2 regions of the Clostridium sp. CM039 genome follow, and region 2 is predicted to be linked to the other one. Evidence: riboswitches for the same ligand, from Rfam matches in the RefSeq annotation. Region 2 holds a riboswitch; the other holds the start of a gene.
What was found. Region 2 has a riboswitch for FMN ahead of ribD (bifunctional diaminohydroxyphosphoribosylaminopyrimidine deaminase/5-amino-6-(5-phosphoribosylamino)uracil reductase RibD). Riboswitches for the same ligand answer to the same signal wherever they lie in the genome.

Region 1: linked by a shared signal. The riboswitch ahead of ACWJJ2_RS12060 (ECF transporter S component) and the one ahead of ribD (bifunctional diaminohydroxyphosphoribosylaminopyrimidine deaminase/5-amino-6-(5-phosphoribosylamino)uracil reductase RibD) in region 2 are both predicted to bind FMN.

Annotation. Positions count from the first base shown of each region.
Region 1 is NZ_CM143649.1:2,588,212-2,600,818, forward strand. It holds gene queG (tRNA epoxyqueuosine(34) reductase QueG) at 1-196, opposite strand, end outside; gene epsC (serine O-acetyltransferase EpsC) at 211-804, opposite strand; gene cysK (cysteine synthase A) at 1,088-1,999, opposite strand; gene ACWJJ2_RS12025 (NAD(P)/FAD-dependent oxidoreductase) at 2,597-3,577, opposite strand; tRNA gene ACWJJ2_RS12030 (tRNA-Trp) at 3,692-3,767, opposite strand; tRNA gene ACWJJ2_RS12035 (tRNA-Trp) at 3,808-3,883, opposite strand; gene tsaE (tRNA (adenosine(37)-N6)-threonylcarbamoyltransferase complex ATPase subunit type 1 TsaE) at 4,014-4,472, shown strand; gene tsaB (tRNA (adenosine(37)-N6)-threonylcarbamoyltransferase complex dimerization subunit type 1 TsaB) at 4,469-5,182, shown strand; gene rimI (ribosomal protein S18-alanine N-acetyltransferase) at 5,175-5,624, shown strand; gene ACWJJ2_RS12055 (polysaccharide deacetylase family protein) at 5,756-6,673, shown strand; gene ACWJJ2_RS12060 (ECF transporter S component) at 6,785-7,414, opposite strand; FMN riboswitch at 7,506-7,684, opposite strand; gene ACWJJ2_RS12065 (Tex family protein) at 7,742-9,910, opposite strand; gene proS (proline--tRNA ligase) at 10,358-11,794, shown strand; gene ACWJJ2_RS12075 (Na+/H+ antiporter NhaC family protein) at 12,041-12,607, shown strand, end outside.
Region 2 is NZ_CM143649.1:3,846,357-3,858,963, reverse strand. It holds gene ACWJJ2_RS18115 (bifunctional 3,4-dihydroxy-2-butanone-4-phosphate synthase/GTP cyclohydrolase II) at 1-728, opposite strand, end outside; gene ACWJJ2_RS18110 (riboflavin synthase) at 813-1,463, opposite strand; gene ribD (bifunctional diaminohydroxyphosphoribosylaminopyrimidine deaminase/5-amino-6-(5-phosphoribosylamino)uracil reductase RibD) at 1,448-2,554, opposite strand; FMN riboswitch at 2,848-2,961, opposite strand; gene ACWJJ2_RS18100 (hypothetical protein) at 3,067-3,201, opposite strand; gene ACWJJ2_RS18095 (amino acid ABC transporter substrate-binding protein) at 3,415-4,212, shown strand; gene ACWJJ2_RS18090 (amino acid ABC transporter permease) at 4,246-4,887, shown strand; gene ACWJJ2_RS18085 (amino acid ABC transporter ATP-binding protein) at 4,921-5,661, shown strand; gene megL (methionine gamma-lyase) at 6,150-7,352, opposite strand; gene ACWJJ2_RS18075 (sigma 54-interacting transcriptional regulator) at 7,720-9,291, opposite strand; gene ACWJJ2_RS18070 (ribosomal maturation YjgA family protein) at 9,414-9,836, opposite strand; gene ACWJJ2_RS18065 (hypothetical protein) at 10,021-10,584, opposite strand; gene ACWJJ2_RS18060 (hypothetical protein) at 10,621-11,031, opposite strand; gene ACWJJ2_RS18055 (DUF4153 domain-containing protein) at 11,048-12,607, opposite strand, start outside.

The DNA of each region.
Region 1 (12,607 bases), 1.3 Mb from region 2:
TTTTCCCACTGGGCATATATATAAATGGATTTATTCTATTATCTACAATTTGCTCCTCAAACTCATTTTCTAGCCCTAGTTCTTTTCTTTTCTCAAAATAAGGACTTAGCTCATAGAAAATTCTACATTTGCTAAATCCTATTACATCTAAGCCATTTTTTTTACAAAACTTTATTATTTCTTCTTTAATATCCATATTGTCTTTCCCTTTTATATTACCATATCGTTGTACATTCTTTTAGTTTCACCTGCATAATCCTTAATTTCTATTATAGTTGAATTCTTTACAAAAATTATTCTAGCAGGAATACCTACAGCAGTGGCCTTAGCTAATACATCTTTTAAAACTACAGCATTGGCACCAATCTTACTACCAGTTCCTATTTTAATTGGTCCCAAAATCTTTGCACCAGCACCCACCACCACATCACTGCCTAAAGTAGGATGCCTTTTTCCTGTATCCTTACCTGTTCCACCTAGTGTAACTCCTTGATACAAGGTCACATTGTCCCCAATTTCTGTAGTTTCTCCAATTACTACTCCCGTCCCATGATCTATAAATAATCCTTTTCCTATTTTAGCCCCTGGATGAATTTCTATTCCAGTAAAAAACCTAGCTAATTGAGATATAGATCTAGATATAAAATAGATTTTATGATTATATAATAAATGAGCTATTCTATATATTATTATAGCATGGATAGACGGATATAATAATATTACTTCTACCCAATTCTTAGCTGCTGGATCCTTTTCTAATACATTATTAATTTCGTATCCTAGCAATTTAAACATTTTAAACATATGATAATTCCCTCCTATAGAATTATATTTTGTGAATATCGAAATTCATATTCTTAGATATAAATTTCCATATATGTTAACCCACAGACTACTTATCTATAGAGTAGAAATAAATATTTTCACCTTGTTAAATCATCTCCTGCGGAGCTGCACCATCTTAGTAGAAGATAAATTAACGACTTCAAAAGGAGATTTATGCCCCCACTGAAGTTTTCTATTTGTTAGGGTAGTAACTCCCACTTATAGAAGTGGGAGACTTTCCTTTTGAAATGTCGTTAAAAATTTAATCATAGATTCCCATTGAAATATATTTTTCTCCTCCGTCAGGTGCAACAGTTACAATCTTTCTACCCTTGCCTACTTTACTCGCAATTTTCATAGCTGCTGCGATATTAGCCCCTGCTGAAATCCCTACTAATATGCCTTCTTCTTTAGCTATTCTTTTTGCTATTTCAAAAGCCTCTTCATCAGAAATTTTTATTATTTCATCAACTACACTACTATCATAGATATCTGGCACAAAACCTGCTCCTATTCCTTGTATTTTATGAGGTCCAGGTTCCCCTCCTGATAATACGGGAGAGTTTTCTGGTTCAACCGCAACTACTTTAATTCCAAGTTTAGCTTCTTTTAATCTTCTTCCTATCCCAGCAATTGTTCCTCCAGTTCCTACTCCAGCTACAAAAATATCTACGTCCTCTACATCTCTAATAATTTCTTCTGCAGTAGTATCATAATGTTTTTCTGGATTTGCTAAATTAATAAATTGTTGTGGCATAAAAAAGCTAGAATTCCCCTCCGCTATTTCTTTTGCCTTATTTATAGCACCCTTCATCCCTTTTATCCCATCTGTAAGTACAAGTTGTGCTCCATAAGACTTAATCAAATTGCGTCTTTCAACACTCATGCTATCTGGCATAACAATAATTACTTCATACCCTTTAATTCTTCCAATCATAGCCAAAGCTATTCCCATATTTCCACTGGTTGGTTCAACTATAGTAAATCCTTCTTTTAATATTCCTAGTTTTTCAGCTTTCTCTATCATTCCAAGGGCAGCTCTATCTTTTATACTTCCAGCTGGATTGTATTTTTCTAATTTCACAAAAATATCAGCCATATCACCCTCAACTAATTTATTTAATTTTAGAACCGGTGTTGCTCCTATCATATCTAAAACATTGTTATACATCATAATAATATCCCTCCAATTTTAAAATAAGTAATCTACCTTCAAAAGCTATCTATATTCCTGCATCCTTAGTATTTTAAATAAAAATCATCACGTATATAATTATATTTTTAATATTTCAAAAGTTTTTGGGTACAAAAAAAACTCCCTCTAATTTAGAGACGAAGTTTTACTTCGTGGTCCACTCTAAGTTATAACCACTAAATTGATTATAAAGCCACTTTTTCAAGCACAGCGCTATGCTCTATCACTATAACGGGTGAATCCCGATGCAGCCTACCAAAGACACATTCATGTGACTTTTTCGGTGCATAACTCCAAAGGGCACTTCATATAAGTCGACCATAAGAATCCTCTCAGCTTTAGACTCTCTCTCTGTAAATTCTTCTTATATTACTTTCCTTCTTCTAAGTATTTCCTAGTATTTCAGTATGAATTACTTTTCTTTATTATATTCTTAACATCAAAATATGTCAATACTATTTTTTTGTTTTTATGTCATTATTTTTCACGTTTATATTTACACAAATAAAAAAAACCATTAAAATAAGCTAACAGTTTTAAATTCACTTATATTGGTAAACCATAAAAGTTTACGTACTAGATGTTAGAATTCTTTATGTATTGCGAAGTGCTAATACCTATGTTATAACTTTGCTTTACCACATTTTCAGAAGAATCATAACCAATAGCTACGCTTCCGCAGGCAAAGACGCCGGCTATATTAGTTTGTGAACTTTCATTTAATTCAATTTTCCCTGTTGATTCATTAATTAGTATTTCTACTTGTTTTGCTAATTCATTGTCCGGGTATAAGTTTACAGATAATAGTAACGCATCACAAGAAATATATTCCTCACTATCTTTAATAACTTCATTATTTTTATTAATTTTTACTAAAGTTATCCCCTCAAGCCTTGTTTTGCCTTTGATATCCGCCACCTTCTGTTTTATTTTTAAAGGTATATTAAAATCATTCAGGGAATCAATGAGTTTTTTGTCAGTTGCCTCAATAAAATCTTTACTTTCAACTACAGCTTTAACATTAGCTCCTTCAATTGCTAGCCTACTTGCTACTGTTAATGCAATATCTCCTGTACCCAATATAACTATTTCTTTTCCTGGCATATATCCTTCTATATTTATAAATTTCTGTGCACACCCCACCGTGTATATACCTGCACATCTACTACCTGGCAGATTCAAAAATCCTCTTGGCCTTTCTCTACACCCGGTCGCAATTATTATAGCTTTCGCTCCAATTTTAAAAATCCCATCACACGCATTCACTGCATTAATTTCTTTAGTATTACTTAAATCTAAAACAGTAGTATTTAATTTATATGAAATACCCAATTTATTAACTTTATCTATAAATTTCTGCACAAACTCCGGTCCTGTCAATTCTTCACTAAAAATATTCTTGCCAAATCCATTATGAATACACTGATTTATTGTTCCGCCTAATTGATTTTCTCTTTCTAAAATCAAAATTCTACATTTATAGTGCTCTTTAGCTGAAATAGCTGCTGCAAGGCCTGCTGTACCTCCCCCAATTACTACTATGTCATATAGTTGCATTACATACCCTCCAGTTTTTTTCAGATGCCTAACATTAAAATTTAATGATTCATTATAATGCATATTTAAATAAGTAACGTAAAAACCCGTGAAAATAATTTCACAGGTTTTATTTGGCAGGGGTAGTAGGACTCGAACCTACAACCAATGGTTTTGGAGACCACTACTCTACCAATTGAGCCATACCCCTTTATTAACTTTTAAAATGCAAAAATGTAAAAATGTAAAAATGGCAGGGGTAGTAGGACTCGAACCTACAACCAATGGTTTTGGAGACCACTACTCTACCAATTGAGCCATACCCCTAAAATACATCTGAATTATATCACGTGTTATAAATAAATGCAAGATTTTTTTATATTTTAATCTCTTAGGAAACACTGAGGCCTTTTCTTTTTCTATGTTTTAGGATAAAATATTTAGTGAGGTGAAACTTATGGAATACATAGTAACTACAGTAGACGAAACTTATAAAATAGGCGAATTAATAGGTTCACATGTAAATTCAGGGGACATAGTTTGCTTAATTGGTGACTTAGGCACTGGCAAAACTCATTTAACAAAAGGAATTGCAAAAGGCTTAGATATAAAAGATCATATCACAAGCCCTACATTTACAATTGTAAATGAATATACAGGTCGCTTGAAATTATATCATTTTGATGTCTACAGGGTAAATGACCCTGACGAAATAGCAGCTATAGGCTTTGATGAATATATATTTAGTGATGGCGTTAGTATTATTGAGTGGGCTAATTATATTGAAGAACTGATTCCACCCAATAATTTATCCATTACCATAGAAAAACTTCCTAGATTGGGAGATGATTTCAGAAAGATCAACATCCGATATTCTGATAAAAGATATGATTATATAAAGGAGATAAAACTATGAAGATTTTAAGTCTGGATTCTGCTACACAATCAGCAACTTGTGCTATCCTTGACGATAACAAAGTTCTTGGTGAAATAACTTTTAATTATAAAAAACAACATTCTCAAATACTTATGCCTATAATTGATGAATTATTAAAAAATACAGGAATAACCATAAGTGATATTGATGCCTTTGTAGCATCAAAGGGGCCCGGTTCCTTTACAGGCCTTAGAATAGGGATGGCTACCATTAAGGGGTTAAGCCAAGGCTCAAAAAAGCCTTTTGTAACTGTATCTACCTTAGATTCTTTAGCATATAACTTAGCATATACAGATGGAATTATTTGTCCTTTGCTAGATGCTTTAAGAGATAATGTTTATACTGCCTTATATACTTTTAATAATTACGAGCTCACCCGCATCAGTGACTATATTAATATTTCCTTAGATGAATTAATAAATATGCTTAAAGAGAAAAATTGCAATATTTCCTTTGTAGGAGATGGAACTTTCAAATTCAAAGAAAAACTTATAGCAAATTTACCTAAAGCCAATTTTGCTCCAGCGCATTTAAACTTAGCTAAGGCTTCATCCCTAGGCGAATTAGGGCTCAACCTTTTATCTAATGGAACATTCGATGATATATACTCGTCAGTGCCTATTTACCTTAGGCAGCCGCAAGCTGAGAGGGAGTACGAAGAAAAGATGAGGCAAATAAAAAATGAATAGCGATTTTAAAATTTGCCCAATGGACGCATCATCTATTAAATCCATACTCAATATTAGCGAGTTAAGCTTTCCTATTTCATGGAGCTACGAATCACTCCAAAGTGAACTAGATAATAAATTTGCTAAATATGTTGTATTAAAAAAGGGCAATTCTATAGTAGGTTATGGAGGAATGTGGCTAATTATAGATGAAGCCCATGTTACTAATGTTGCAATTCACCCTGATGCCCGTGGTCATGGCGGCGGCGACCTCATCGTGGAAGCCTTATTTAAAATTTGCAGGAAACTAAAAGTTACAGCAATAACCTTAGAGGTTAGAAGTTCAAATTTCGCTGCTATAAACTTATATCAAAAGTATGGCTTTGAAAATGAAGGCATTAGACGTCATTATTATGAAGATAACGGGGAAGATGCAGTAATTATGTGGAATCGACACCTATAGCAGATAGCGTAAAAAGACTAGCTCTTGCCAGTCTTTTTTTTATTCTCTACTAAAAATTTAGCAAGCATGAGAATAAAATGGTATAATGTGGGTGAACTGTTTAAAATATATTAGAGTAAGGGGTAATATTTATGACCAAAAAAATTATATTAGCACTATTTTTTGCATTACTATTGGTTGGATGCAATTCCTTAGCTAGTCCAACTTCCAGTAAAAGCACAATAGTTTCAGATGATTCTCAGAGTAAATCACCAAAACCAGTAGATAATTCATCTAACATCCCACGCTTATCAACAACGCTTAAAGATCCGATTGTTAGAACATTTGATCAAACTGAAGGTGTGTCAAAAAAAATACCAATATTGATGTATCATCATCTACTAAAGAAAAAAGAAAACACATTTACAAATAATGGTGTAGTATTAAATCTTGAAAATTTTCAGCAACAAATGGACTACTTATACACTAATAAATACACTACAATAAATCTAGCTGAATTAGAACAGTGGCTTTTAGGGAATTTGGAACTACCTAAAAAATCAGTATGTATAACATTTGATGATGGATATTTAAGTAGCTACATTTATGCCTATCCTATTTTGAAGAAATATAATTTTAAAGCTGCACAATTTTTAATTACATCTTATGTCAAGGATAATAGTGTTGAATTTAATCCTAAAACACAACAATTCTTAAGTTGGAAAAATATTTCTGAAACTACTGATGTATTTGAATATTCAAACCATACCCATAATTTACATAAAACAGAGAATAACAAGGGTTATTTAATTACAAAACCTTTAGATTATGTAAAAAAAGATTTAATAAAAAATACGGAACTAACCGGCAGCCATTATCTATCTTATCCTTATGGACACCATAACGATGATGTATTAACCCTTCTGCCTAAAATAGGAATACGAATGGCTGTTACTGTTAATAATGGAAGCGTAAAGAGAGGAGATTCTTTACTAGAGCTAAATAGATATGGAATATATCCTAAAACATCCATATCTACATTTAAAAGCATGGTTAATTGTGAATGGTGAACAATAAAACTAAAGGATGGCTTCTGCATTGTGCAGAAGTCATCCTTTAGTTTGTTAATACCCTTTTTTTAAAATCTTTGAAATAAGTCCCTATTTATATACCAGTGTTTTTTATATTTTTTGTTCTCTACTTTTGTATTCTCTCTCCATATTCTCTTTATGAAGTATAGGCGAAACACTCTTATATAAAGCTAAGGTCATTGCTGATAATACCATTCCTTTAAGTAAATTAAAAGGAATAATTGACCAAATAATGAAAGAATTCAAATCGACAATGTTATGATTTATTTTTGATCCCATTTCTATAACGCTAGCTACTGGGAATCCTAATACTTTTTCATATAAAGGTAAAACAACAAAATAGTTTAATATCCCTGCAAAAATCGACATACAAATTACTCCTATTAATAATCCAGCAATAGCCCCACCTTTGCTTTTGCGGGCCTTGTAAATATATCCCGATACTAATACTAAACATGAACCCACTAGAAAATTTGCTACTTCTCCAACGAAGGCTGTTTTAGTAGCTAGCATTCCATGTAATATATTTTTAAAGAGTTCAATAACTACTCCCGCTATTGGTCCTAATGCAAAGGCCCCTAAAAGTGCTGGCAGGTCGCTGATGTCAATTTTTAAGAAATCAGGGAAAATCGGTATTGGTAACTCAATGTACATCAAAAGAAAAGCCATAACAGATAAAAGTGATATTTTGATTAGTTTAACAAGTTTTTCGTCTCTCATTTTTAGTGCCCCCTAATTAACTATATCTCCTAGGGATGGATATAATACAAGCCCTGACATAGTACTATGCCAGGGCAAATTTATATATATATCACATCTTCTTTTATCCAGACTATACTGTCGGCTTCGGAATCAAATCATCACCCAAGGGTGCTGTCTTAACGACTTCGGAAGGAAAACTCTCTTCCAAAATGTCGTTAAACCGAATCAGCCTTACGGCTCGCGGGCTTTACCGCCGGTGGGGAAATTAGCCCCGCCCTGAAGATTATTAAATTTTATTTTATAATTTAATTATATATAAATACAGTAAAATAAGCAACATATTAATTAATTATTTTTCATTGATAATGATATTCTTTTTCTTTTCTCATCAACTTCTATCACACTAACTTCTACTATATCGCCAACCTTAACCACATCCAATGGATGCTTTACAAATTTATCTGATAACTGGCTTATATGCACTAACCCATCCTGATGAACTCCAATATCAACAAAAGCTCCAAAGTCAGACACATTTCTAACAGTACCCATAAGTTTCATTCCCGGTTTAAGATGGGACATTTGAACTACACCCGTTTTTAATATCGGCTTCGGTAGTTCTTCTCTTGGATCTCTACCAGGCTTTTTAATTTCTTTAATAATGTCTCTAAGAGTTGGAACACCTATCTCCAATATTTGTGCAAGCTCATCCATATTAATATTAATATCTTTTAGTCTATCATCCAAATCTTTAAAGTTTAAAGATTTAAGATCTTCTCTTGTGTACCTTAAAAAATCCAATAATTTTTTAGTAGCATTATACGTTTCTGGATGAATTGAGGTGTTATCTAAAAATTCATTACTCTCCATAACCCTTAAAAATCCTGCACATTGCTCATATGCTTTTGCTCCTAATCTTTTCACTTTTAATAATTCTTTTCTAGTTTTGAACTTACCATTTTCTTCTCTATACGCTACAATATTTTGAGCTATAGCAGCATTTATCCCTGATATATAAGCTAATAAAGAGGGTGTTGCAATGTTAAGATCTACGCCAACAGCATTAACACAATCTTCAACTACTCCTTTTAAGGATTCATCGAGTTTTTTAGCTGCTACATCATGTTGGTATTGTCCAACTCCAATAGCTTTCGGGTCAATTTTCACAAGCTCCACTAATGGATCTTGAAGTCTTCGCCCTATAGAAATAGCTCCTCTAATAGATACATCTATATCTGGATATTCTTTAGATGCAAGCTCTGACGCTGAATATACTGAGGCTCCCGCTTCCGAGACTATAACATAGTACAAATCTTTTGAGCATTCATCCTTAAGTTCTTTAATTATCTGCGCTAAAATTTCTTCAGATTCACGACTAGCAGTCCCATTACCGAGTGACACTACTTCTACATTATGCTTAATTACCAATTTTTTAATAATATCTATAGATTTTTGAATACCGTCCTTACTGCCCGCAGTAGCGTATACTGTAGCTATATCTAAAAGCTTACCAGTATCATCAAGCACCGCTATTTTGCACCCTGTTCTAAACCCAGGATCAAATCCAAGCACTACCTTTCCTTTTATAGGTGACTGCATTAAGAGTGCCTTTAAATTAGCTTTAAATATTTCAATAGCGCTAGTTTCACCCTTTTCTGTGAGTCCGGACCTTATTTCTCTCTCAATTGATGGGAATATAAGTCTTTTTACGGAATCACCTATACTTAACTCTATATACTTATCAGTTTCATTATTCCCTTTTAAACATTTAGCTCTTAAGTACTGAGTAATCTTATCATTATCGGCTTTGATTTTCACAGAAAGTATCTTACTATTTTCGCCTCTATTTATAGCAAGAATTCTATGCGGTGGAATAGATTTAACCCCTTCTTTATACTCATAATACATTTCAAATGGAGTAGTGTCATCAGAACCGCCTTTAGTTTCAACATTTCCTTGATTATGCACTAATGCTCTAATCCACTTTCTGTAATCAGCTTCATCTGAAATCATTTCACTAATAATATCCCCAGCACCTTGAAGTGCGTCCGAAGTACTATTTACTGCATTTTCTTCACTTAAGAATTTCTCTGCATACTCATTTATATCACCCTTAAACTCGCCGCATACAATAATTTCAGCTAAAGGTTTAAGCCCTTTTTCTATCGCAATGATAGCTCTAGTTCTTTTCTTAGGCTTAAAGGGTCTATATATATCCTCTATTTCTGTCAATGTCTCGCTTTTTCTTATTGACTCCTCAATTTCCGCGGTTAGTTTTTCTTGATCACCGATAAGACGTACTACATCTGTTTTTCGTTCTTCTAAGTTCCTAAGATATATAAGCCTCTCTGTAAAGTTTCTAAGGATTATATCATCAAGTCCCCCAGTTCTCTCTTTTCTATATCTAGCTATAAAAGGAACTGTATTCCCTTCATCTAATAATTCAATTACACTTTCCGCCTGTTCTTTAGTTATTGAAAATTCTTTAATTAATCTGTTAGTTATATTCCCCATGTTTTTTAGCTATTTTTGCAAGTCACATTTAAATAAATAACAAGCACTATGATACTTTATTTTCATGTACCTAAATAGCTATTCCTCCTCACATAATTTATATTTTAAATTTAATGGACTAAAATCAACATATTTAATCATACCACGAATTCTATCCTCATATCTATACACTATATAGAAATTTTTAGGAGAAATATTCGAAAGGTTAATATGGTCTTGTCTTTTAACCCTTTGTCTTATATTGCTTTTTTATAGTTAACACATATATTATACCCTATATAGATTCAAAAAAATGCTTTGTTAACTTTACAAGCGGTATTAATAATCCTTACGAATTGTTTTCTTGACATATTATTATTTTTATTCTATGATTGATTTTATAGTGCCCTTTTACGGGTTTTTTTGTATTTATTTTAAAATATTTTATTGAATCGGAGGAAAATAATTATGGCAAAAGGAAAAAAATTTGTAGAATCTATTACCTCTATGGAAGAAGATTTTGCAAAATGGTATACCGATATTGTAAAAAAAGCGGAACTTGCTGATTATGCGAGCGTTAGAGGTTGCATGGTAATAAGACCTTATGGCTATGCAATTTGGGAAAATATTCAAAAAACTTTAGATCAAATGTTTAAAGATACAGGTCATGAAAATGTATATATGCCAATGTTCATTCCTGAGAGCTTACTTCAAAAGGAAGCAGATCATGTTAAAGGCTTTGCACCAGAGGTTGCTTGGGTAACACACGGAGGCAACGAGCTACTAGCAGAGAGGCTTTGCGTTAGGCCAACTTCTGAAACATTATTTTGTGACCACTATTCAAAAATAATTCAATCTTACAATGATCTCCCTAAATTATATAATCAATGGTGTTCCGTTGTTCGTTGGGAAAAAACCACAAGACCTTTTCTTAGAAGTTCAGAATTTTTATGGCAAGAAGGCCATACCGCTCATGCAACGGCGGAAGAAGCAAAAGAGGAAACTCTTAGAATGCTTAATATATATTCAACCTTTTGTGAAGAAACCCTTGCTATTCCAGTTATAAAAGGTAAGAAAACAGAAAAAGAAAAGTTTGCAGGAGCAAATGAAACTTACACAATTGAAAGTTTAATGCATGATGGAAAAGCACTTCAATGTGGTACTTCTCATAATTTTGGAGACGGTTTTGCAAGAGCATTTAACATACAGTATTCAGATAAAACAGGTAAACTTGCTTATGTTCACCAAACTTCTTGGGGAATGTCTACAAGACTTATCGGCGCTTTAATTATGGTTCACGGTGATGATAATGGTCTAATACTGCCACCAGCAGTAGCTCCAATTCAACTTATCATAGTTCCAATTGCACCTCATAAAGAAGGCGTAATTGAAAAAGCTACAGAACTTAAAAATATATTATCAAAGCTTTCACGTGTAAAAATGGATATTAGCGATAAAATGGCTGGATGGAAATTTAGCGAATACGAAATGAAAGGTGTTCCGCTACGTTTAGAAGTTGGTCCAAAAGATATAGAAAACAACCAAGTAGTACTTGTGAGACGGGATAGCCGCGAAAAAATAATTGTTCCAATGTCAGAACTAGAAGCATTAGTACCCGAGATTTTAAAAGATATTCAAAAATCTTTATTTGAAAAAGCTAAAAATGCACAAGATACCCGAACCTTTAACGCGAGCACCGTAGAAGAATTAAAAGAACTTCTTGATAAAACTTTAGGATTTGTTAGCGCTCCATGGTGTGGAGAACTCGCTTGCGAAGAAAAAGTAAAAGAAGTAGCCGGTGCGTCTTCTAGATGCATGCCATTTAATATGCCAGAAGAAAAAGGCGTTTGCTTATGTTGTGGAAAACCATCTAAAGCTACAGTTATTTGGGGAAGAGCTTATTAAATTTAAATATAAAAGCGATTGGTTTATGCCAATCGCTTTTAATTTTTTAAATTTATACCTTAATAAATCGCGATATAATTCTATACCCTCTTGGTAAATTGATTAAATCGTTACCTGTAGCGATGCAATATTAGCAACTTATGGTTATACTTTTTATTGAATACCTGTATTATTTTTGTTATACTAATGACAATAAATGAAATGCTTATAGGCTTAATTTAAATTTTTTTAAAGTAGGTGATGACAATGGATTTAATTATAGCTTTTATTGTTACATTTGCACTTTTAGTTTTGAGTGTTTTAAAAGGCATATTTCTTGCATATCCATTAATATCTGGGCTAATCCTCTTTATTTTAGTGGAGTTTAAAAGAGGAATTCCCCTAAAACGCTTGTTAAATATGTCTTTTAATGGGGGCAAAAAATCTCTCATAATTATAAAGATTTTTATTCTTATTGGGGCTATTACATCTATATGGATTGTCTCTGGCACTGTACCTGCAATAGTTTATTATTGTATAACTCTAATAAGGCCCAATATGTTTATTTTATCTGCATTCTTAACCAGTTGTTTCGTATCTTTTTTAATAGGTACATCTCTCGGAACGTCCGGTACAATAGGTGTGGCCCTTATGGTTGTTGCAAGAAGCGGTGGTGTAAACCTTGCTGCCACAGCTGGCTCAATTATTGCTGGAGCATACTTTGGTGATAGGTGTTCTCCTATGTCTTCTAGTGCAATCCTTATTGCGTATCTTACAGAAACAGATATATATATAAATATAAAAAACATGTTTAAAACCTGCATAGTTCCCTTT
Region 2 (12,607 bases):
ACATCACCTTTGACTAATGCTACATGATGCTCTCCATTTATCTTATTAACAAATCCATAGATAGTAAATTCACCATATCTAGTTGGCATTTGTGCCTCCGTAACCATTTCTACAAGGCATTCAGTTTTTCTCCTGTAAGCAATTAAATCTACTATGGTAATCATTTTTAAATCATGTTTTTTCACATAATCCATAAGCTCTGGTACCCTAGCCATTGATCCATCTTCATTCATAATTTCACAAATCACACCTGCAGGATATAACCCTGCAAGTCTTGCTAAATCAACAGCAGCCTCTGTATGACCGCCCCTATTTAATACGCCACCCTCTCTTGCTGCTAGAGGAAATACATGGCCTGGTCTATTGAAATCTTTTGATGAAGCCTCCGAATCTATCACCTTTAATATAGTAGTTGCCCTCTCTGCAGCTGATATTCCTGTAGTGGTAGTTACAGCATCAATAGAAACAGAAAATGCTGTTCCATGCACATCAGTATTATTTACCACCATCTGATTTATATTTAACTTATCTAATCTATCTTTAACTATAGGCATGCATATAAGTCCACGTGCATACCTAGCCATAAAATTTATGTTTTCCTGAGTAGCTTTCTCGGCTGCTATAATTAAATCTCCTTCATTTTCCCTATCTTCATCATCTACCACAACAACCATTTTTCCATTTTTAATATCTTCTAAAGCTTCTTCAATAGTATTAAATTTATACATTTTTCCACCCCTTAATTATCACTTTGTGCTGTAATCATCACTTTTGGCGATGTAATGTTATTTGCTGTGTCTACAACTGATTGCTTATACAAATCCATTTTTTTCGAGAAAATCCATACCAATAGATTTCTTTTTTTCTGGAGCTTCACCATATTTAAGCAGTTTTTCAATATACTTCGCCATCATATCACTTTCAAGGTTAACCTCGTCACCTACTTTTTTACTAATTAAAGTAGTTTCACCTCTTGTATGAGGTATAATTGATACTTTGAAAATGTTTTCATCAACATATGCTACAGTTAAACTAATACCGTCAATTGCAATCGATCCTTTATGTACAATATACTTTAATATATCCACTGTAGTTTCTACAGACACCCAAGTGGCATTTTCTTCGATGCAAAAATCTACAATAGTTCCTATTCCGTCAATATGTCCACTTACTATATGGCCTCCTAACCTATCACTAGCCATTAATGCCCTTTCCAAATTGACATGAGAACCAGATTTCAATTTCCCTAAATTACTACTTCTTATAGTCTCCGCCATTACATCTACACTGAAGCTATTTTTATTAAATTCTGTTACGGTAAGGCACACTCCATTTGTGCTAATACTGTCACCAATCTTTATTCCACATATAACCTTTGTAGCTTTTATGGTAATTCTCGCAGACCTCGCACCTTTTTCTATAGACTTTATTTCTCCAATTTCCTCAATTAACCCTGTAAACATCTATTCACGTACCCTTCTATCATAATGTCCTCGTTAAATCTAGTTACTTCAGTATCCGTAAGCAATATAGCATCACTTACATGTTCTATTCCCTGTCCTCCTACTGGAGTCTTACCTGTTGTTCCGCCGAATATTTTCGGGGAAATAAAAGTAATAACCTTATCAACGATGCCTTCTTCTAATGCAGCATAATTTAGAGTACTGCCACCCTCAATCAAAATACTATCTATCCCCATATCACCTAGTACTCTCATTAAATAGTTTAAATTCACTCGGTTATTTTTACTTGGCGTTATAATAACTTGTGCGCCTTTTTGTTTAATAGCTTCAATTTTTGTCTCTTTCGCAAATTTTGTTGTAACGACAATAGTTTTTGTTTTTTCATCACATTTTAACACCTTTGCATCTATTGGTATTTTTGCTGTGCTATCTATAATTATCCTTATTGGGTTTTTGCTAATTATGCATTCTCTTCTTGTAGTAAGTTCTGGATCATCACTTAGGACAGTTCCAATTCCCACCATAATTCCAGTTACCATATGCCTTAATTCATGCACATACGCTCTAGATTTTTCATTACTTATCCACTTTGACTCACCAATAGAAGTTGCTATTTTTCCGTCTATTGTCATAGCAGTTTTCATGATGCAAAATGGCTTTTTATGAGTTATGTATTTTACAAATATTTCATTTGTTTTCTTTATTTCAGTTTCCATTATGCCCGTAGTTACTTCTATGCCACTACTTCTTAGAATTTCTATTCCCTTCCCTGCAACTAATGGGTTAGGGTCTATCATTCCAATTACCACTTTAGATATTTTATTTTGCACTATAGCATCAGCGCAAGGTGGCGTTTTACCATAGTGTGCGCAAGGCTCTAAAGTTACATACATTGTTGCACCTTCTACATTTTCTTTGGCATTTTTAAAAGCATTTACTTCTGCATGTGGTCCACCAAAATATTCATGATACCCCTCACCGATTATCCTATTATCTTTTACAATAACAGCGCCAACCAATGGATTAGGATTTACAAACCCCACCGCTTTTTTAGATAATTCAAGAGCTCTTCTCATATAATAATTATCCAATTTATCACCCCTAATTCTATAATTCTGGTGCCAATCTTCATAAATATTTCTCTCTTAGTATGCATAACTTTGATCAAATAAAATCATATATGTGGCTAAAATAATAAAAGCCCTGAAAACAAAGTTTTCAGGGCTCAATAAGCTAATTATATATCTAGTCAAATCATCACCTATCGGTGCTGTTAAATCATCACCTACCGGTGCTGTTCACTAAATATATTCACAATAAAATATAAAAGCAGTATTAACTATTTTTCATAGTTAATAAATGAAAATCTCCTATATTTATCATTATTCTCCTTCTCTCATCCAGACTTTACTGTCGGCTCTGGAATTAAACCAGATCTACCTTTCGGCTCGCGGGCTATACCGCCGGTTGGGAATTTAACCCTACCCTGAAGGATCTATTAAATTTTCAACTTAAGAATACCACTTTGTTATTTTAATGTCAAGCGAATCTTATAAATATAAACAATTAATCAAAATATTAGCTATAAACACTTTTAAATGATTTATTTGTTTTTTTTATTTCTTGTTTCATTATTTTTAATATTTACATCATTCGTATGCATATCTTTGTCATTATCAGTTCTCTTAATTCCTACTGAAGATAATTGCTCATTAGTAAGTTTCTGCTTTATACTCATTTAAAACACTCCCCTTTCTTCATTTATATTTTCCACTGGAAGAGAGATTTATACTACTATGATTTTCCCATCTATTCTAAAAAATTTATAAATTTTTATCTTGTAATAATTTTATATTTATATATAAGTTAATTAATCTTTAATTTACCGCTTTACATAACTAACGTAATAAAGTAATATTGTATTTATAGAATTCATAAAGGAGTGTTAATAATGAAAATTAAATTTAACTTACTAATTGTGGCAATACTTTCAACCGCTATTTTATCTGGCTGCGGAAACACCCCCACAGCTGATAATTCTTTAAAAGATATACAAGACAAAAAAGAACTAATAATTGGTCTTGATGATAACTTTCCACCAATGGGATTTAGAGATAAAAGTGGTGAAATTGTAGGCTTTGACATTGATATGGCAAAAGAAGTAGGCAAGCGAATGGGCGTAAAAGTAACCTTTAAACCAGTAGAATGGGACGGAATTATATTAAGTCTAAACAATAAAGATATTGATGCCATATGGAATGGATTAACAATAACAGAAAAGAGAAAAGAACAAATTGCTTTTTCTAAAGTATACCTTCAAAATAAGCAAACAATTATTGTAAAAAACAAGTCAACTATTTCTAAAAAAAGTGATTTAACTGATAAAATTGTAGGTTTGCAAATGGGTAGCAGCAGTGAAGCTGCACTTGCTAAAGATTCACTACTTACTAACTCACTAAAGGAGGCCAAGAAATATTCAAACAATACAGAAGCGCTACTCGATTTAAACGCTGGTCGTATTGATGCTGTTATAGTGGATGAGGTAGTTGGAAGATACTATGCTAGTAAAAAACCTGGTGATTATAAAGTTATTAATGAAAATCTAGGAGTAGAAGATTATGGCGTAGGTATAAGAAAAACTGATACAAGCCTTACTGCAGAAATAAATAAACAACTAGATGAAATACAAAATGATGGAACTGCCAATACTATATCAAAGAAATGGTTCGGCAAAGATATAATCAAATAATAATTATGAATTTTTTCTGAAGGAGTGTTAGATTTGGCTAATTTTATAGACATTACAACTTATATTTTAAAAGGGAGCCTCTTTACAATTGAATTGTATTTTGCAACAATAATCTTTTGTTTGCCTCTTGGAATAATAGGCGCACTAATCAAAGTTTCAAATTTAAAAATACTTAGTAAGATTGTGGACCTCTATACTTGGTTATTTCGCGGAACACCCTTACTTCTCCAACTGTTTTTTACATATTTCGGGTTACCTATTATAGGCATTAAATTTTCTCCTTTTACTGCAGCCGTTCTTACCTTTTCTTTGAATTACGGAGCTTATTTTACAGAAATATTCAGATCCGGTATTCAATCTATAGATAAAGGCCAATACGAGGCCGCTAAAGTCTTAGGCATGAATTATAGACAAACTATGTCAAAAATAATACTACCCCAAGCCTTTAAACGGATAATTCCACCAACTTGTAATGAGGCGATTACTCTAATAAAAGATACCGCTTTAGTAGCTGCAATTGGATTACAAGATTTACTAAGAGCTGCTAGGGAAATTGTAACTAGAGATTTTACAATCGCTCCTTTTTTTATTGCCGCAATAATATATTTAATCTTTACTTCTCTTATTGTGTTGGCTTTTAAAAAGCTTGAAAAAAAATATTCAATTTACGAATAAAGAACAATGTGATAAATAAAGGATGGTGCTACTATGGATTTACTCAAGATATGTAAAATAAATAAAAGTTATGATAAAACCCAGGTTTTAAAGAATGTATCTTTAAGTTTGAAAAAAGGCGAGGTAATATCAATTATCGGTCCTTCTGGCTCTGGGAAAAGCACTCTGCTTAGGTGCATAAGTGGTCTTGAGCATATGGATAATGGACTCATTGAATTTAATGGCGTAACTATTGCAGAATCTAAAAAGAAAATTAATAATATTGAATCAATTAATGCTGCTAAAAAAATAGGTATGGTTTTTCAAAACTTCAATCTATTCCCTCATAAAACCGTTCTTGAGAATATAATTGAAGCTCCTATTATAGTAAATAATATAGATAAGAAAGATGCTATAGACATTGCAGAAAAATTACTTTTAAAAGTGGATTTAATAGATAAAATAAATTCTTATCCTTGTACTCTCTCTGGTGGACAAAAGCAAAGAATTGCAATTGCTAGATGTCTTGCAATGAATCCAGAATTAATTCTTTTTGATGAACCAACTTCTGCATTAGACCCTGAACTAGTCAGCGAAGTGTTGAAGGTCATTAAATCTCTTGCCATTGATAAAATATCACTCATAGTAGTTACCCATGAAATGCAATTTGCAAGAGAAATATCAGATAGAATTATTTTCATGGAAAATGGAGAAATACTAGCGAACTCCACTCCTGAATTACTATTTTCTAATTCTAACCATGCCAGGGTAAAACAATTTTTAAACCTTGCATAGCTATGAAATCAAACCTTTATAAAAATTATAAAAAATTCAACTATAGGAATGACACTTTTTCCATGGCTTCTATGTCTTAATTCACAAATCAATTAATTATTAAATCACATTTTTCTAACATGTATTATATAATATTTAGAATTAATATATAAAAAGGAGCATTACTGATCACAATTTCAATTAAATCTAAATACAATAAATTTTTGGCATCTTGGGGAATAATAAATTTTTATGGCCCCCTAACTTCAAGAAAATCAACATTTAAGGAAATTAATAACCACAATAACAAACAAAAACACCCAATCAAAATATCCGATATAAGCATGATTAGAGGGTTTAATTAATATAAGATAGAAATGAAGATACTGATGTTATATGGAATGGATTAACAATAACAGATAATAGAAAATAAAAAAACAGGAATTATTATCTACGTGGTAACATGTGAGATAATAATTCCTATTTTCACTTATTTACTATACTAATTACTATTTAATAATTAAATTAAGAGCTTGGTCTAGATCGGCAATAATATCCTCAACATTTTCAAGACCTACTGCCAATCTTATTAAACCATCACTTATACCAGCTTCTAATCTTTCCTCTGGTGAATATGGTGAATGAGTCATTGAAGCAGGATGTTCAATTAAAGTTTCAGCATCTCCTAAACTAACAGCTATACTACAAAGCTTAGTGGAATTTATAACCTTTTTACCTTCTTCAATTCCACCCTTTATTACAAAAGCAATAATCCCGCCTGGAAGATCCATTTGTTTTTTTGCTAATTCATATTGAGGAAAACTTTTAAGTCCTGGGTAATATACGTTTTCTACTGCTGGATGGGCTTCTAAAAATTCAGCTACAGCCATTGCATTTTTGCAATGTCTTTCCATTCTTATTTCTAGTGTTTTCATTCCTCTTATAATCAAAAATGCATCAAAAGGACTTAAACTAGCTCCAGTCATATCCTTAACACCAAATAATCTAACTCCGTCAATAAATTCTTTAGATCCAACAGCAAAACCAGAAATTACGTCTCCATGCCCATTTATAAATTTAGTTCCAGAGTGTACTACAACGTCTGCACCTAGTTCTAATGGTCTTTGTATGTATGGAGTGCTAAATGTATTATCCACTATAACCATACAATTTTCTTGTGCGTGGGCAATCTTTGATATTTCCTCAATATCTGTTATAAGCAATGTTGGATTTGCAGGTGTTTCTAAGAAAATAACTTTTGTATTTTCTTTCATAGCATTTCTAACATTTTCTGGATTTGAAACATCAACAAAAGTAACTTCAACACCATATCTAGAAATACCATGAGCCAAAAATGCATGAGTACAGCCATAAAGCGTTTGTGCTGCAATTATATGATCTCCAGCCTTTAACGCTGTCCACATAGTTGAAGATATAGCTCCTATGCCTGATGCCATAGACATACAAGCTTCTCCACCTTCAAGCATGGCCAATTTTTCTTCTAAAACTGTATTAGTAGGGTTCCCAAGTCTTGTATAAATATAGCCATCTTCCGTTCCTGCAAATCTATTTCCACCTTGCTGTGCTGAATCAAAAACAAAAGTAGCTGTTTGATGTATTGGAGTAGCCAATGCACCATATTGATCTTTCTTATTTCCTCCATGTATAGCTTTAGTTGCAAATCCACTATTACGTAAATGTTCTCTATCCATTACAATTCCCCCCAAAGTAATTTTTTCTTTATATACAAATATATAAGCAATTTTCCCGCCACTTTAACCAAAATATTCCTTTAATTCATATATCAAATTCACAATTCAGCACCGCAGGTAATGATTTAACTACTGTTTCCTATATTATTTTTAATATTTTAAATAATACTATAAAAAATTCCAGTGTATTCAATTAAATTTTATTGAATACACTGGATTTTTTTATAACCACTAATGAAGTAATTATGTAAAATTTTCTTTACATATGGAAATATTTCTTTACATTTCAATGCTGGAATATTAGCAAAAAAAATTATATCCATGTTATCCCATAGTTTAACGACATTTCAGCTCTACAGGAGATGATTTACTTATCACGTATTTTATATTTGTTAATCTTATTTATAATAGTAGTGTGTGAAACCCCTAATTCCTTTGCTGTTTTTCTCAAACTTTTATTTTTTGAGAGTGCTGTTACTATAGCCTGTTTTTCACAAATCTCAACTACTTCTTTAAGCTTTAAACCTTTATTAACATCCAAATCATTTTTATTTTTTTCAATGCTCACCCCTACTATATCTCTAAGGATATTCTGTGAAGATATAAATTCTCCATCACACAAATTCATTGCCCTCTCAATTACGTTTTGTAGTTCTCTTATGTTCCCTGGCCAATTATATTGGAGTAATTTATTTATAAATGAAAGCTCTGTGCCCTTTATTTCCTTGTTTAATTTTTTATTGAATTTGCAAATGAACAAATTAACTAAAGACGAAATATCCTCCAGTCTATCTCTAAGAGGTGGAATAACTATTGGAATAACATTTAATCTGTAATATAAATCTTCTCTAAATTTCTCTTGTTTAATCATCTCTTCTAAATTCCTATTAGTGGCTGCAATAATTCTTACATTTACACTTTCTTCTTTTGTACTACCAATCTTCCTAATAACACCCTCTTGAAGAACTCTTAAAAGCTTTGCCTGTAAAGCTACAGACAGTTCTCCTATTTCATCTAAAAATAAGGTTCCACCATTTGCTTCTTTAAAAAGGCCTTCTTTTCCGCTATTCATTGCTCCGGTAAAACTTCCCTTTTCATAACCAAACAACTCGCTTTCTATCAAATTATCTGGAAGTGCTGCACAATTTATAGTTATAAATTGGCTGTTTTTTCTGCTACTTAAGCTCTGAATTGCCTTTGCAAATAACTCTTTTCCGGTACCACTTTCTCCTCTAAAGAGTACAGTAGAATCACTCTTAGCTACAGTTTCAACTAGTTTTTTCACTTTCTTAATTTCATTACTATTGCCTATAATTTCCTTAAATGCGCCTTCAGTCGTCCCAGCGATAATATTTGCGATTTCTATAGCTTTGTGAATATCCTTAATAGATGCAACTGCCCCTACGGTAATATTATTATCATCTATAATTGGTCTACCTGTAGTTAGGTAATGTACTTCTCCTCTTTTTGTTTTAATATTTACTTCTACGTTATCATACTTTATCCCACTATTTACAAGTTCTAAAGCTGGGACATCTTGACCTATTAGTTCCCTAACATCTGTCCCTATAACCTCTTCTTTTCTACAATGATATACTTTCTCGCAATAATTATTGAAAAGATCTATTTGAAATTTTTTGTTTATTACCATTATTCCTTCATCTACTGAATCTAAAATAGCTAAAAGCTTTCTTTCATTTTCTTCATAATTAAGTAAGTTAATTTCATTAATCATGACAACATCTTCTATTGCACAAAGCTGTTTTTTTAATGCTTCCTTCTTGATAGCACCCATATTTTGCATCTTAACACAAATCTTTTTAGGAAACACTTCTACAGAAAGGAGGTTTATTTCCGCCTTATAAATTTTTTCTAATATTATTACAGTTATCCCCAATCTATCTTTAGTTATTATCTCGAATCTAATATTTTTCTCCATATTATTTCCTCCTGACTTCCTTTAAATCACTTATCTCTTTCATGTAAAATTATAACATATAAATAGGTATCCACTAAGATATAACTGAATTATACTTAAAATCAGAAATTACCATTTACTATTTAATCTATCTCCGAAGGTTTTATTTCCTTATGTTTTTGAATTGCACCGCCCAAAATTTCAAAAATTACGCCTACTAAAATTCCTATAGCGTATCCTATTAAGTCACTCCATGAAAATACATATCCTAATACCAATCCACCTAAAGTTGTTTTTCTGATATTATCTATCCAGTTAGCATGATATAATTGGCTCATCTCAATAAGATAGCAAAATGATATTCCTATTAATGCAATTATCTTTGTTTTCATCTCTCTAAAAATAAAACCAAAAGCAATAAAAATCATCAACGCCCACAGAGCATCGCCCAAATATATATTCAAGATAGATGGTATGGCATTAGCCATCTTTCTTGAACATAATCCTAAAATAATTACAATTATTATCATGACCGAATACAATAACCTATTACGTTTGTAGGTCATACCTTGCCCTCTCTCTTCATATATTTACAATTCCCACCTAAAAGCTTAAAAGTCAATAAAAAATTCTAGTTATTCCTAACCCGGCTTTCCTTTAAGCGGGCTAACATGAATAATCCTTTCTTTTTTATTAGTTTTTAGTTCCCAGTCTAAGAAGATTGTGAAATAATAATATATTTTTTTAATTTTAGTTAAAACTTATTATATCTGATTTCTGAATGCCACGTGGATTGTAAATATAATCTATTTGCACTCTGTTTTCATCTAACCATTCTATCTTGTATTGATCATTTGAGAATGGTCTAACCACATCATCTGTCGAAATGGATTCATTTAAAGGTTTTATAAAAATGACATATTTTTGTTCGTAAAAATTACTGCTTCCACTCATCAAACATGTGGTTTCTTCTGCTACCAAAGTTTTCCCGCTATTTTTATATGGCGTTTGAAAGTAAAAATATTTATTTGTTGAGAAAATGAGCATATATAGAAATATAATAAAAATCGAACAAATAACGGATAAAATACCGTAAATTTTTTTTAGCAATTTATACTTATTGTAGTTAAAAAAATAAATTGGTGATACTAGCAAATTTAAACTGAGAATCAACCTTATAAAATTCGCATTCAAACCCAATATAAGCAACTGTAGCCCCCAAAAATGTTCTATCAAAAATTGAAGTATTAGGAGTACTAAAGATAAACTCCAAACCATTTTAAACTTTGATTTTATCTTGATTTTATTTTCCATGTCTTGCCCCCATTAATGTAAGAATACTACCCAATATTATATTAAATTTTTACTATAGCCATCAAAAACATACCAACATAAACATAACTGAATTATACTAAAAAGCATAAATCCAACAGTTGCCAAGTACGTCTCTCCTAAAATTAATACTTGAGCAATAAGGCTCATAATTAATATCCCACCTATTACAGCAGACACAACCCATGACCTACTATTTCCTTTTCTAAAACTAAAGATTGCTGCTATAATATTTCCGAGTCCAAATACTAGGATTGCAATAATACCAGGAGTAACCCAGCTATCAAATGGAACTTTTGATAGCCATTCTTTTGGATACTCAATAAATATTCCATCACTTGAACTTACCATCATTACTCCAATGCAAATAGCGCCCACTGCTAACATCAAGTCGTAAACCCCTAATAAATTTCCTCTTATTTTTTTCAATTTACATTACCACCTTTTACTCTATAACCTTTCTAGCTCTATATTTAGAATAATTAAATTCATACCAGGAATCGCCTTCTAATAACTCTTTCTTCATATTGTTTATATAAGTATTTATCTCACTAGAAATGAAAGCGTTAGAATCATCTTTTAGTCTTAATATCTCTGGAATAGCATCATATGATAAAGTTTTTAGATATTGTACATCCATTTTCTGAGTTTTATAATATATGTCTATATTTTTTTCGGCAATTATTCTATCAACATTAATATAGTTCACTAATATAAACATACTCAAAACAATTACTATTAAAATCTTATTAAGTGGTATTCTTCTATTCCAAATGCCAACTACCGCTACTATAAATAACATAAATAACATCAGCATAAATATATGAACGAAAATCCTTAAATAGGTAAATCCATAAGTTTGCTCATATAAAGACATCTTATAATGAGCTGAAACTAGCATGTTTAATGTAAATGCTACAAGCACGGTTAAAAATACATCGGATATTATATTTATTGTCTTATTGTCCTTTTTAATAAATTTCATACTGCTTAGTAATATTGTAAAATTAATTATTGTAACAGCCACAAGCTCAAAGAACCCTTTTCTTGCATATTCTGAATAAGTAAATTCGTGAGGAAGAAAATTATCCCCTCCACCATAAAGATAAGAAAACTGTACTATTGAAAATAAAAGATATACTATATTTATCATAAAAATGATTGTTAAAACAGTAACTGGCTCCCATTGTATATCCTTATTTTTAGTTCTGCCCCCATCACAGCTATATTTAAAGCTCCATATATATGAAAATATAATTATGAAAGTTATGATAATAACTAATAAACTGCCTATGATTTTACCTACGTCTATATCCTTAATTCCAATTGAAAAATTGGTTACATAGTCCTTGAATACCATATCTGCTGATGTTAATAAAACTAAAATAACAATTAATAATGGGATAGAAATAATTACTCCTCTTAATATATTTTTCTTCGTAGAACTTATTTCTTTTTTATTTCTCGTAGTTATACTACATTTACTAAATGTAAAAGGCTTACAAGCATTCTCTACAATAGCTTTAATGCCTATGCTAATCACTTTCTTTATTACATCTGCACTATCCCATTTTATATTCTCATACCTAATTAATACTGTACTTACTCCAGCAAGTACCAATATCATAATCCCGTTAAACAAGTTCAAAACATTATTAGAGTGAATAGAATAATTTAATGCTATTAGCAATGTAGGAATAATGGTAATATATCCAATACTATTTTTAATCCTAATCTTTTCTCTTACACTCCATAAAAAAAATCCCATGAACATAATATAAAAAATAGGAATAGAAACACCAATTTGTTTACCATTAAAAAATCTTTCACAAATTATTGATAAAATAAGTGCAATGCCCATAGTATATATTTTTTCATGTATACCAATTTGGGAATCTATGTTTTTTATTTCCTTCATACGTTTTTTCTTTAATAGTTGCATATTATTATACTTATAATCTGGATAAGAAAACAACAAGTCTTCCACTGATTTTAACCAACTTTC